2 linked regions of the Sporomusa sphaeroides DSM 2875 genome follow. The protein of the gene in region 2 interacts with the protein of the main gene of each other region in a pairwise test. Links are inferred from orthologs where the notes say so. Each region holds a gene or a part of one and is shown on either strand. Other genes may lie near its edges. The genes, in order: SPSPH_RS11385 and SPSPH_RS00165.

Evidence for each region.
Region 1: the proteins of SPSPH_RS00165 (region 2) and SPSPH_RS11385 interact in binary tests that used the Escherichia coli proteins (3 or more experiments, as listed by UniProt). The link is inferred for Sporomusa sphaeroides DSM 2875 from one-to-one orthologs.

Annotation. Positions count from the first base shown.
Region 1 is NZ_CP146991.1:2,417,286-2,425,739, forward strand. What follows is about bases 1,926-5,888. They hold SPSPH_RS11385 (DNA polymerase III subunit alpha), read right to left. Parts: upstream 5,558-5,888; coding sequence 2,126-5,557; downstream 1,926-2,125. Other genes in these bases: SPSPH_RS11380 (electron transfer flavoprotein subunit beta/FixA family protein), read right to left, coding at 1,926-2,005. Also shown: SPSPH_RS11375 (electron transfer flavoprotein subunit alpha), read right to left, coding at 3-1,202; more of SPSPH_RS11380, read right to left, coding at 1,220-1,925; SPSPH_RS11390 (ABC transporter substrate-binding protein), read left to right, coding at 5,921-6,790; SPSPH_RS11395 (peptidase U32 family protein), read left to right, coding at 6,813-8,454. UniProt on the Escherichia coli protein: DNA polymerase III is a complex, multichain enzyme responsible for most of the replicative synthesis in bacteria. This DNA polymerase also exhibits 3' to 5' exonuclease activity. The alpha chain is the DNA polymerase catalytic subunit.
Region 2 is NZ_CP146991.1:42,645-47,991, reverse strand. What follows is about bases 2,319-5,134. They hold SPSPH_RS00165 (pyridoxal phosphate-dependent aminotransferase), read right to left. Parts: upstream 4,417-5,134; coding sequence 3,220-4,416; downstream 2,319-3,219. Other genes in these bases: SPSPH_RS00160 (methionine ABC transporter permease), read right to left, coding at 4,475-5,128; SPSPH_RS00170 (MetQ/NlpA family ABC transporter substrate-binding protein), read right to left, coding at 2,319-3,036. In the rest of the region: SPSPH_RS00180 (bile acid:sodium symporter family protein), read right to left, coding at 1-776; panB (3-methyl-2-oxobutanoate hydroxymethyltransferase), read right to left, coding at 1,053-1,889; more of SPSPH_RS00170, read right to left, coding at 2,218-2,318. UniProt on the Escherichia coli protein: Shows aminotransferase activity with methionine and histidine as substrates, and to a lesser extent also with phenylalanine.

The sequences.
Region 1 (8,454 bases), 2.4 Mb from region 2 along the record:
AATCAGCAGGCCTGCTTAAGTTTTTTAATCTCCTCAATCAGCACAGGCAACACGTCCAAAGCATCACCCACAATGCCAAAGTCGGCAAATTTAAAGATAGGCGCATCGGCATCTTTGTTAATAGCGATAATGATGTCCGAGGTCGACATACCGGCTAAATGCTGGATGGCACCACTGATGCCGCAGGCAATATAGACTTTGGGAGCTACGGTTTTGCCGGTTTGTCCGACTTGATGGATAGCCGGCTTCCAGCCGGCGTCAACAGCCGCGCGGGAGGCACCGACAGCGCCGCCGAGTACATTGGCCAATTCTTCAATAAGCGCAAAATTTTCGGGTTTACCCATCCCCCTGCCGCCGGAGACAATGAACTGAGCTTCGTCAAGGTTACAGGAGGCAGTTTCGCTGAGTGTCAGTAATTCAATAAATTTTGTCCTGATATCTTCGGCCTTGACTTTGCTTGCTACCCGCACCAGTTCGCCGCTGCGAGAGGTATCAGGCACAGGACGTTTGAATACATTGGGCCTGACAGTTCCCATCTGCGGCCGATGATTAGGACACAGAATGGTAGCCATAATATTGCCGCCAAAGGCCGGACGCGTCCAGGCAACAAGCCCGGTTTCCTCATCAATGCCTAAACTGGTGCAATCAGCCGTCAGACCTGTACCTACCCGGCAGGCCACCCGCGGGCCAAGATCGCGCCCGTCATTGGTCGCCCCCATCAGAATAACGGAAGGTTTATAGGCAGTGATTAAATCGGTTAAAGCAATGGTATAAGCATCGGTGCTGTAATGCTTATATTCTGCGCCTTCCAGCAAATACACTTTGTCAGCACCGCTGGCAAACAGTTCCCGGGCTAAGGGTTCCACACCTTCACCGATAACTACGGCAGCCAGTTCCTGTCCCATCGCACCGGCAAGTTTACGCCCTTCCCCCAGCAGTTCCAGTCCGACATTACGAACCTTGCCCTGAAATTGTTCTATATATACCCATACACCCTGATAATCACCGGTATCTGCCGCCGGTTCTGCCGCAGCCGGACGAGTGATGGCCGTTACGGGGCATACATCAATACATGCGCCACATACTGTGCAAGCATCGGTAATTACTGCTTTATCGTCTTCCATAACAATCGCCCCGAACGGACAGGCACCGACACAGGCACTGCAGCCTATGCACTGTTCTTTATCTACAATTACAGCCATTTATAATTCCCCCTGCATCAGATAATTTTAGCCTGATTAAGTTTAGTCAGTAACCGGGTTACAGCGGCACGGGCAGTATCTTCCTGAATAATCTCACCCTGTACCCGCTGCTGGGGGGTAAAGATGCGGCGAACCTGGGTAGGTGAACCCTTAAGGCCAATCTCGTCCAAATTTACATCAACATCGGCAGCCGTCCAGACAGGCACCTCTTTGCGATTGGCTTTCATTCTGCCTTTAATACTGGCGTAACGCGGTTCATTAATGGATTTTACCACACTAATTAACACAGGCAATGTGGTTTCAATAACTTCATAACCTTCTTCATGCTCACGTTCCACTCTGACTACCCCATCGGTAATGTCAAGTTTGGAAACATAGGTAAGCTGACTGATTGCCAAATGCTCCGCAAGCTCCGGTCCTACCTGGGCGGTATCCCCATCAATGGCTTGCTTGCCGCAAAGAATAACATCAAAATTACCAAGTTTCTTAATACCTGCAGCCAGGGTCCGGCTGGTAGCCAGTGTATCGGCACCGCCAAAGGCGCGGTCACTCAGTAAAACAGCTTCATCGGCCCCCATGGCAATACACTCTTTCAGCGCTTCGGCAGCCTGAGGTGGTCCCATAGAAATTACCGTTACCTGTCCTCCATGCTTTTCTTTGAGTTTCAGCGCTTCTTCCAAAGCATTTTTATCAAAAGGATTTACAATACTTGGCACACCCTGACGAATCAGCGTATTGGTCTGCGGGTCAATTTTAACCTCAGTAGTGTCAGGCACCTGCTTGACACAAACAATGATTTCCATGCGATAGCCTCCTGTTGTACAATATTCGATTAATAGCAACAAATGTAATATCTCTTATTCTAATATTATTTACGGGACAACTGCAACATTTTTCGCAAATCAATTAAAATTTCGTTGCGATTAAGCAGTAGTTACAGTCCCTTTGCCCAAAAGCCCTTCAATGGCGGCAACAGCTGCCGGTGTCGGCTCAATCCAATATTTTTTCTCCGTCTTTATCACCCGTGTCCGGCTGCTGCCGGTCAGATGCAAATAAACGGCTGCCTGACCATTGTATTTGGTGAGCACTTCCTGCAGCTTGGCTAAAATGACCGGGGTTTCCTGCTCCTGGCGCAAAGTAATTCTAACCTCGGCGCCGGCGTTTTCCAGCAAACTGATATTGTCAGCCATAACCTTGGCGCCTTCTTCGTGAATATTCAGCCGTCCGGAAACCAGGACAGGTAAATCAGGCGCCAACAGGCGGCCTGTTTTTTCAAAAACCTTGGGAAATACGATGACTTCCACTTGTCCGGAAAAATCCTCAAGGCTGATAAAACACATCATACTGCCATTTTTGGTATTAATGCGCTTAGCACTGGCAATGAGCCCGCCTACCCGGATGGGCTGCCCGTCGGTATATTGACCTTCGGCCAAAGTGCCCAGTGCCGGCAGCGTCTCCAATTTAGCACGATATTTATCCAACGGATGACCGGTTACATAAAATCCGGTTATTTCTTTTTCCAAGGCTAAGATCTGTTCCTGCGGCATTTCGGGTATATCCGGCAGGCTGACATCATTTACGCACTCCAGCGTATCGTCCCCAAACAGCCCCAATTGTCCGCTGGCCGCGTCCTTCTGGCGGCAGGCAGCCACTTCGACAGCTTGCTCCAGTACGTGCAGCAGCTGGGAACGGCGGGCATTAAGCGAATCAAAAGCCCCGCATTTAATCAAACTTTCAATAACCCGTTTATTCACCAGCCGCATGTCAACACGGGAGCAAAAATCAACAAGTGACGTAAATTTACCGCCCTTTTGCCGGGCCTTAATTATGCTTTCCAAAGCATTGCCGCCTGCATTTTTTACACCGGCCAAGCCAAAGCGAATGGCTTCGCCGTCAACCGAAAACGAACTGCCGCTGGCATTAATATCCGGCGGTAAAACGGCAATACCCCGGCGGCGGCATTCTTCGATATAGTAACCCACCTTATCATTGGTTCCCATGACACTGGTAAGCAGTGCTGCGTAAAACTCCTGCGGATAGTGGGCTTTTAAGTACGCTGTCTGATAGGCTACCAGGGCATAGGCGGCACTGTGGGATTTGTTAAAACCGTAGTCGGCGAAATGGGTCATAAGTTCGAACACATCATGAGCCAGTTTCGCATCTATCCCCCGTTCGGCGGCCCCTTGGAGAAAGTTTTCCCGCTGCGCATCCAGCACTTCATGTTTCTTTTTCCCCATAGCCCGGCGCAACAGGTCGGCTTGTCCCAGGGTAAACCCGGCCAGTGTGGACGCAATCTGCATAACCTGCTCCTGGTACAGGATAACACCAAAGGTATCTTCGAGGATGGGCTCTAAGAGCGGATGCAGATAGGTAACTACCTTCTTACCGTGGCGGCCATCAATAAAATCAGATACCATGCCGCTTCCCAAAGGACCCGGGCGGTAGAGCGCCACCAGGGGAATGAGGTCGTCAAACCGTTCCGGCCTCAAGTCTTTCACCAGATTGGTCATGCCGCTTGATTCCATTTGAAACACGCCGGAGGTATCACCGACAGCCAGCATGGCGCAGGTTTTGGCATCTTCCAGCGGAATGGTTTCAATATCCAGTTCCTGTCCCCGGTTTTCCCGGATAAGGGCGATGGCATCACCAATAACCGTCAGGGTTCTCAGCCCCAGTAAATCCATCTTCAGCAGACCGATTTCTTCAATCCGGTCTTTGTCAAACTGAGTGGTAAGAAAACCTTCACTGGAAAGCTGCAGCGGGGCAAAATGTGTCAGCGGCTCTTTCGCAATAACCAGGCCGGCGGCATGGGTGGAAGCATGGCGCGGCAAGCCTTCCACCGCCATGGCAAGATCAACCAGTTTCTTTACTGTTTCTTCGCTGTCATAGAGGTCTTTTAACTCCCGGTTGGCTGTTAACGCTTTTTTCAAAGTGATACCCAGTTCGGCAGGTACTAATTTGGCAATACGGTCAACCTCGCCATAGGGCAGATTTAACGCCCGTCCCACATCGCGGATCGCCGCCCGCGCCGCCATAGTTCCAAAAGTGATAATTTGCGCTACACGGTCACTGCCATAGCGTGCTACAACATATTCGATGATTTTACTGCGGCGTTCATAACAAAAATCTATATCAATATCAGGCATAGATACCCGTTCCGGATTTAAAAACCGTTCAAACAGCAGGCCGTATTTAAGCGGGTCAATATTAGTAATGCCTAACAAATAGGCAACAATACTGCCAGCCGCCGAACCCCTTCCCGGCCCTACAGGAATGGACTGGCTACGGGAATAGTTGACAAAGTCCCAGACAATGAGGAAGTAGCTGGAATAACCCATTTTTTTTATGACACCCAGTTCATAAACAAGCCTTTCCTCCACTGCCGGCGTTGCCTGCGGATACCGCCGGCAAACCGCCTCCCGGCATAGCTGGGCAAGATAGTCATCGTCATTGATGCCATCCGGTGTAGGAAAATCAGGCAGGTAGAGCCGGTCAAAATCAAAGGTGACATTGCAGCGTTCAGCAATCTTCAGGGTATTGCTCAAAGCTTCCGGATACCCGGCAAACAGCTCAGCCATTTCCGCCGGACTTTTCAAGTAAAAATCGTCACTGGGAAACCGCATCCGGCCGGGTTCGTCCACAGTCTTGCCTGTTTGAATACAAAGCAGAACATCATGGCATTCGGCGTCCTCTTTGTTAATATAATGAGCGTCATTGGTGGCAACAAGACCAAGTTCCAGCTTTGCCGCCAGTTTGACCAAATGCTGGTTTGCCTGTTTTTCTTCAGGCATGCCGTGATCCTGCAGTTCGATAAAGAAATTGTCCTGTCCGAAAATCTCCTTATACTCAGCAGCCAAAGCCTCGGCTCCGGCCAGATCTCCCCGCAAAATCGCCGCAGGTATCTCACCGGCAATGCAGGCACTCAAGCCAATCAGGCCTTCACTATAGCTGCGCAGTATTTCCCGGTCAATCCGGGGTTTGTAATAAAAACCTTCACTGTAGCCGCGCGATACCAATTCGATAAGATTGCGATACCCCTGCTCGCTGGCGGCCAGCAGCACGAGATGATAATATGACTCCCCTTCCACAGCTGCTTTATCGAACCGCGAGCGTGGCGCAACATATACTTCACAGCCGATAATTGCTTTAATGCCATGCTTCTTGGCTTGTTTATAAAAATCGATTGTGCCGTACATCGTACCATGGTCAGTCATGGCTACTGCCGGCATTCCCAATTCCTTGGCCCGGCGCACCATATCTTCAATTCGGGCAGCGCCGTCTAACAGGCTATATTCGGTGTGATTATGCAAATGGACAAAAGATACGCCTGTATTATAAGTTTTATCTGTATTCATAAGGTTTCTCATCATCCCTGTAATCATCATTCAGCAATCTTTGCTGTAGCATGAAACATATATCTTTCTTTGTGTATTATATCATATTCTTGCGAAACAACGTGGTTTAATTTTTGTCCGTTGTTTTGTCAAGTCTATAGTACCTTGTGCCACCTAATTATTTGGATTATATAGCAGTCTTTTTCCGTCCTGCGTTGTTGTCGTCGCCTTACATATGTCCGATATGCGCGGCTCCTCCGCCTAGCAGGGCGAAAAAATCCTTGCTATTTAATCTCAAATTTTAAGTGCCACAAGGTACTAGCAGGTATTTGTCAATTTCATGTGGAAATTGTACAAAAAAGAAAGGCGAGAGGTGTTATTTACTTGCATAATATAGGGATTTTACAGTTAACGCAGAATCTGGATGATGCCGTACATGGCTTTAAATCCGGGCTGACCGGACAAGATTTGGCTGTTGAGTTTCATTATGTAAATGCCGATGGCGCTTTGCATGATTTACCGCAGCTTGCCGGCAAACTGGCTAAACAAAAGGTTGACCTCATTTTTGCCTGTTCTACCCCGGCTGCGCAGGCGGCTGTTGCTTTAGCAGGCAATATCCCGGTAGTTTTCACACCGGTCTTTGACCCGGTAGGTGCGGGACTGGTTAAAACCATGGACAAGCCGGGGGGCAAAGCCACGGGCATGGCAGGTATGGTTCCGGCTGCCGCCAAAGCGGCGTTTATCCGTGAGCTTTTGCCGTCAGCTAACAACATCGGCATTTTATATCACAGCGGCGACAGCAATGCCCTGCTGGAGATAAGTAATTTTAAACAAGCGGCAGCCGGCCTGTTTAGTCTTGTTGAACTGCCTGCAGACAAAGCTGAGGATTTGTCGGTATTGGCAGATCGACTGCCGCCAAACCTGGATGCTCTGTTTCTCCCCATTGGGCGGGTCATCGAAGAAAATTTCGCCAGTGTAGCCTACTATGCCGAAGCGGCAAACCTGCCAATCATTACTTCCCATGCCCCCAATGTGCCAGCAGGAGCATTAGGAGCGCTTGTGGCCAACCACTTCGAACTGGGACGCGCTTGTGGTGCCCAGGCAGCACAAATTCTTGCCGGGGCTGAACCTGGCAATATTCCTGTCGGTATTGTTGAACATCCCGAAATTCAACTGAATACCTTCGTGGCAGCCAATCTGGGAATTGAACTGTCTCCGTCACTGCTGGTCAAAGCGAAAGAAGTGTTTGAGTAATTCTTAATTTGGAGTGAACTACATGCTATTAACCCGGCAATCTGTTGAACTTTTAGCGCCTGTCGGCACTTGGGAAGTATTAGAAGCGGCAATTACAGCCGGCGCCGATGCCGTATATCTTGGCGGCAAACGCTTTAACATGCGCCTGCACCGGACTGATACCAATTTTGATGATAAAAAACTGACCCAGGCTATTACCTACGCTCACGCCCGTAACGTCCGTCTATATGTTACTGTCAATAACCTTATCAGTGAACGGGAAATCCCCGGTGTGCGCGATTATCTCAAATTTTTAAATGAAATCCAGCCAGATGCACTGATTGTCCAAGATCTGGCCATCCTGGAACTGGCGCGGGAAATCAACCTTACTGTTCCCCTGCACGCTTCAGTTATGATGAATACTCATAATGAACATACCATAAAAGCGCTTATGGACTATGGCATTACCCGGGTGGTAACCAACCGTGAATTGACATTGTCCCAGCTCTCGCTGCTCAGGGAGCGTACCGGCGTTGAACTGGAATATTTCATTCATGGCGACATGTGCGCAGCTCACAGCGGTCAGTGCTTCCACTCCGGTGTAGTATTCGGCCAAAGCTCCAACCGCGGCCGCTGCCTGAAACCCTGCCGCTGGCCCTACCAGCTTGTCGATACCCTTACCGGTCAGGCTGTGGCCGCAAAAGACCCCGGACCGTATAAATTAGCACTTAAGGATATGTGCATGTACACGGCTTTACCGCAGCTGATTCAATCTGGTGTCTGCTCCTTCAAAATTGAAGGCCGCATGCGTACGGCCGATTTTGTCAGCCGGATTGTAAGGCTATACCGCAAAGCCCTTGACCGCTATATTGCCGACCCCAATGGCTACACCTTTGATGCCACAGACTGGCAAGAACTTTATGAATACCGTTCCCGTGACTTTTCAACCTGTTATGCGCTTGGCAATCCAGGTGCCAGCTCTATTGGCTATACCGGTGAACGCGAGCCCCGCTTTTTCAGTCAGGCAGTCAAAGAAGCCGGCGTCACCGGCAGTGCGGCAGTCCTGGTACCAAATACCGGGTCGGACAATCCTTCCCTGCGGCTGCGTCCTGCTCTTGCCGTGCGGGTGGCTGACCTTGCTTCACTAACCAGCGCCTTTGCCAATGGTGCCGATATTGCCTATATTGGCGGTGAGGCTTTTGCTCCCGGTAAGCCCTGGAGTCTGGAGGATATAAAAGCTGCCGTCAAACTGGCGGATGACCGGCAAGTGCAGGTTATTGTCACTACGCCGCGCATTACCATGGAACGGGAAGCCGGCGAGCTTGAACAATTATTTGCCGGTTTGGAAACCCTAAAGCCACATGGTCTGATGGTTTCCAATAGCGGCATGCTGCGCCTGGCAAAACAGACCTCCAGCCTGTCAATCCAGACTGACTTTTCATTTAATCTCTTCAATCACCTTACCGCCGCCTGGCTCAAAGACAACGGCGCCAGCAAAGCAACGATCTCCCTGGAAGCTACTTATGAACAAATTACCGAACTGGCCAAGCACAGCCCCTTGCCGCTGGAAATGATTATTCATGGCGCCATTGAGGCTATGGTACTGGATCACTGTATACCGTCAGCCATTATGGCCGGCACTGCCACCCATCCCTGCCATGACCTGTGTTCCAACCGGCACTACT
Region 2 (5,347 bases):
AAGGTAATGGCTCTTGCCTGACGTTCCCCCATACCGAGAGCCTTCGAAGCTCCATAACCTAAAAGCAAACCCAGAGCATTATGCAGTGCAACAGCCGCAAATGCAATAAGAGCGACGGTTACCAGCTTGGAGGCGCTCATCGCAACTACAATTGCGATAGCCCAAATAATTGCAATGACCGAAATTACCGGGACAATCTTCATGATGCGGTCAACAAAGCTGCTAAACAAACCACGCAGTACCATTCCCAATATAACTGGCCCCAGTACAATTTTTACTACATCCAAAAACATAGCCTGCGCACTGACATGAACTTCCGCTCCGGCAAGCAGCAAAAATGTAGCAGGCAGCAGAAGCGGTGCCAAAATAATATTAAAACTGGAAACCGTTACAGACAAAGCCGTATCGGCTTTTGCCAGAAAACTCATTACATTGGAAGCCGTACCACTGGGACAGCAGCCTACCAGGATAAGCCCGGCAGCCAAGGCGGGAGGCAAGCCCAGCAGCTTTGCAACACCCCAGCCTACTGTTGGCATAATTAAATACCGGAGTACAATACCGATAATAACATCTCTGGGTCTGGATAATACCAGCTTAAAGTCATCTACCGACATGGACAGCCCCATCCCCAGCATGATAGTTCCCAGCAAATAAGTTACCAGCGGTCCCTGATGCTTGATTGTATCCGGATACAAAAATGCCAGACCGGAAAAGAAGATAAGCCATACGGGAAATAATTTTGTAATTGTCATAGCAATTTTTTCTAAAAACGCCATTTATTGTTTTCCTCCATTTCCTTGCTCTAAATTGGGTTTGCTCAACTACACTCCTGTATAATTTGATACCTGCTGCCTACCATTTTTAAGCCAGGTTGTCTAACTATATATTCCAATATGGCTCTTTCTTACTTTCCAGTCTGTCACCGCAACAGGATTAAACTGCGTATAAAGAAACTTGGCTTACGCAATCTGGCGATAAGCGGTAAGCCGCTGTTATTCTTTTTATCGTGGAATTTGGGCTGACAAATCACATCACTAAACCGTCTGTTTTACTTAATACAAATTCTTTAAATCTTCCTCTGCCATACCAAAAGAGTGTTCCGGTCCGGGGAAAACGCCAGCCTGAGTTTCCTGATAAAAGGAATTTAGTGCATCTACCATTTGCGTATTGAGCTTGGCATATTGTTTTACCATCTTAGGTACAAACCGGTCGAACATTCCCAGTAAATCCTGAGTAACCAGCACCTGCGCGTCACAATAGGGTCCTGCTCCGATTCCCATAGTAGGAATGGACAGTTCCTCTGTAATTCGTTTAGCTACCGGTGCAGGTATGCATTCCAATACGATGGCAAAAGCACCGGCCTGCTCAAGCGCTTTTGCATCTTCGATTAATTGCTTTGCAGCCTCCGCATCTTTGCCCTGGACCTTAAAGCCGCCCAATTGACCTGCGGTTTGCGGTGTCAGGCCAATATGACCCATAACCGGAATGCCGCCCTTCACCAATGCTTCTACGATGTGTGCAACATTTTTGCCACCTTCCAGTTTAATGGCATCTGCACCGCCTTCTTTCATAATGCGGTTAGCATTACGGGCAGCGTCTTCAATTCCCGTATTGTAAGAGCCAAACGGCATGTCCCCAACAACAAAAGTATTTGGTGCTCCTTTGACCACAGGTTTGGTGTGATGAATAATATCCTCCATCGTAACCGGTACAGTACTGTCATATCCCAATACCGTCATCCCCAGCGAATCACCCACCAGAATCATTTCAATCGGAGTTTTTTCAATTACAGAAGCCAGTAAAACATCATAAGCGGTGATCATTGTGAACTTCTTTTCCTTGCCCTTCATTGCCTTACATTGTGGAATTGTAATTTTTACCTTTGCCATAGATATCCTCTCCTTCGAAAATATATTTATTGTCCCGCTTTACGCGAAACAGGGAAAACATTTTTGTTTCACTATACGAAACGATCGTTTCGTATTTTTTCGAAAAAATTTACTTGGTTTACCCAAGTTGAATTTTGATATAGTTTTTAAATATTTGACAGACTATTTCGTTATTTAGCCAAATTGTATAGCTTTCATCATTATTTGTCAAGAGTTTTTTTGTATATGCCAGGCTATTGTCAAACGCCATCTGTAATAAAAAAACCACGGTCAATTGAAGTAAGCTTGTTCCCTTCATTTACCGTGGTTTTTACATTTGCTTAATCGATTACCAAGCTGCTATTACCGAGCTTTTAAAGTGCTCTTCAATAAATTTCTTAACTTCTGCGGACTGGTATACTTTAATAAGCTTAGCAATCGCCGGATTGTCTTTATCTTTAGACTTAACCGCAATAATATTGGCATAAGGCGAGTTGCCGTCTTCCATCGCCAGGGCATCCTTATTGGGAACCAAACCGGCAGTCATGGCATAATTGGTATTAACGGCTGCCAGATCTACATCTTCCAGCGACCGCGGTACCTGGGCGGCATCCAGTTCTTTAATCTTAAAGTTCTTGGGATTCTCGGCAATATCAGCCGCAGCCGCCTTAAGCCCGGCACCGGCTTTAAGCTTGATTAGCCCCTGTTGTTCCAACAGCAGCAAGGCACGCCCGCCATTAGTGGGATCATTCGGAATAGCAATGGTCGCGCCTGGCTTAAGTTCGCTGATGGCATTGACTTTTTTAGAATAAATGCCCATCGGGAATATAACTGTTTTAGCTACCGATACTATATCATATTTACGGTCTTGCACCATATTGTCAAGGTACGGCTGGTGCTGAAAGCTGTTGGCATCAATATCCCCCTGATGTAATGCCACATTGGGCTGAACATAGTCATTAAATTCAACGACTTCAATTTTTAAGCCTTCTTTTTCCGCGATTTTTTTGACAACATCCATAACTTCAGCATGCGGACCGGCGGTCACGCCCACTTTTAGCGGCTTATCTGCTGCCGGAGCCGTCGCTTGCTTGCCGCAGCCGGCCAGCCCGGCCACTGATAAGGTTAAAATAGCAGCTAATGCAATTTGTTTTATATATTTTTTCATTTTTATCTCTCCTTGTGTTATGATGAGGTTCTTCGCTACCGCTCAGAACTAAGCGATTCGCACATGTTTCTGCGTCGCTATCACTCCTAAAAACTTGGCTCTCTGCTTATCGCTACCGCTCAGAACTAAGCGATTCGCACAAGTTCCCGCGTCGCTATCACTCCTAAAAACTTGGCTCTCTGCTTATCTGCTTATAAGCTTCTGCAACCGTTCAGCAGCAGCGCTTAAGGTTTCAAACTTTTTGCAGAAACAGAACCTAATCAGTTTTTTACCGGCTGTGCTTTCCGCCCGGAAGAAACTCGAACCCGGAACAACAGCAACCCCAATCTCGCTGGCCATATATTTAGCAAAAGCAACGTCATCATCCCAGCCGAACGGGGTAATATCAGCCATAATATAATAAGCGCCCTGTGGTCTTACGCAAGTAAAACCAACCTTCTCTAAAGCGGTAAGCAAATAGTCGCGGCGTTCACGGTAGAAACCGGATAGCTCTTCATAGTATTCTGCGCCAAAAGTAAAGGCGGCGGCGGCGGCCACCTGCAACGGAGCAGCGGCGCCTACTGTAAGAAAGTCATGTACCTTCCGGACAGAGGCGGTAATCTCAGCAGAAGCCTGAACATACCCAATCCGCCAGCCGGTAACACTAAAGGTCTTTGAAACGCTGTTTACCGCAATTGTACGCTCCGCCATTCCCGGCAAAGTCCACAGCGGAATATGTTTGGTATTGTCATATAAAATATGTTCATAAATCTCGTCATTAATAGCAAGTACATCATGTTTGATACACAGTTTGGAAATCAGTTCCAATTCCTCGCGGTTAAATACTTTGCCTGTAGGATTGTTGGGAGTATTAATAATAATCGCTTTGGTTTTATCGGAAAATGCAGCAATCAGTTCCTCACGGTTAAAGTTAAATTCCGGTGGGGTCAAGCTGACATATTTGGGCACAGCCCCACATAAAATTACGTCAGCTCCGTAGTTTTCATAAAACGGTTCAAAGATAATAACTTCATCCCCGGGATTGACAGTAGCCAATAGCGTGGCGATCATGCCTTCCGTAGCACCGCAACACACAGTCAGTTGACGTTCCGGATCGATGGTGACGCCATAATCCCGCTCCACTTTGGCGGCAATGGCATCACGCAACCCTTTCGTTCCCCAGGTTACCGCGTATTGATTGTGGTCTTCCATAACAGCCTTTACAGCAGCCTGCTTAATGGCTTCCGGGGCCGGGAAATCGGGAAAGCCCTGTGCCAAATTAATGGCATTATGGGCCGCGGCAATCCGGCTCATTTCCCTGATTACTGATTCGGTAAACTGTCTGGCTTTAGCTGAGGCGTAGCCGCCTTCGCGCATACTCTGAATAACATTTTGCACTATAAATACCTCCCAACTAATACAGTAACACCTTTGCAGGCCATTTGATTACAGACTTACATTATCTTTTATTTAATTTGTGAGCAAAGTAATCGCCACTTGACTGAACCATTTGTACCAAAGCAATCAGAATGACTACTGTTGCTAACATAACGTCAGCTCTAAACCGCTGATAACCGTAGCGGATGGCCAAATCCCCCAAACCACCGCCACCAATCGCACCTGCCATCGCAGAGTAACCAATAAGGCTAATCACTGTCAGCGTCAGCCCCAAAACAATGGACGGCATAGCTTCCGGAATGAGTACCTTCAATATAATCTGGCTGGGTGATGCTCCCATCGCTTGTGCCGCCTCAATAAGTCCTGCATCTACTTCTTTGAGAGCCGATTCGACAATACGGGCAACAAAGGGGGCGGCGGCAATAGTAAGTGGCACAATAGCAGCATTTGTGCCAATAGATGTACCGACAATAAGCCGGGTAAACGGGATGATGGCTACCATTAAAATAATAAACGGAGTTGACCTTGCAGCATTTATAATAGCTCCTAACGTCTGGTTCAACACCGGCTGCTCTTTAATATGTCCTTTACCGGTTATGACCAATATAACCCCAAGCGGAATCCCCAGGATTGCCGATACCAGCGAAGAAACCGCAACCATATATAATGTCTCACCCAATGCCTCAACCAGCAACATAAGCATGTCTTGCGACATAACCAATCACCTCTGTTCCTAAATCACGTGCTTGTAAATATTTTAATGCATTTTTGACATCCTCCGGTTCACCGGACAATTCAATGAGTAGCGTACCATATGGAGTGTCCTGTAGATGATCAATATTGCCTGAAATAATATTAGCATCAACAGCAAACCGCCTGATTAAACCGGCTATAACCGGCTCATTGGTGGCCGCGCCAAAGAAAGAAAGTCTTA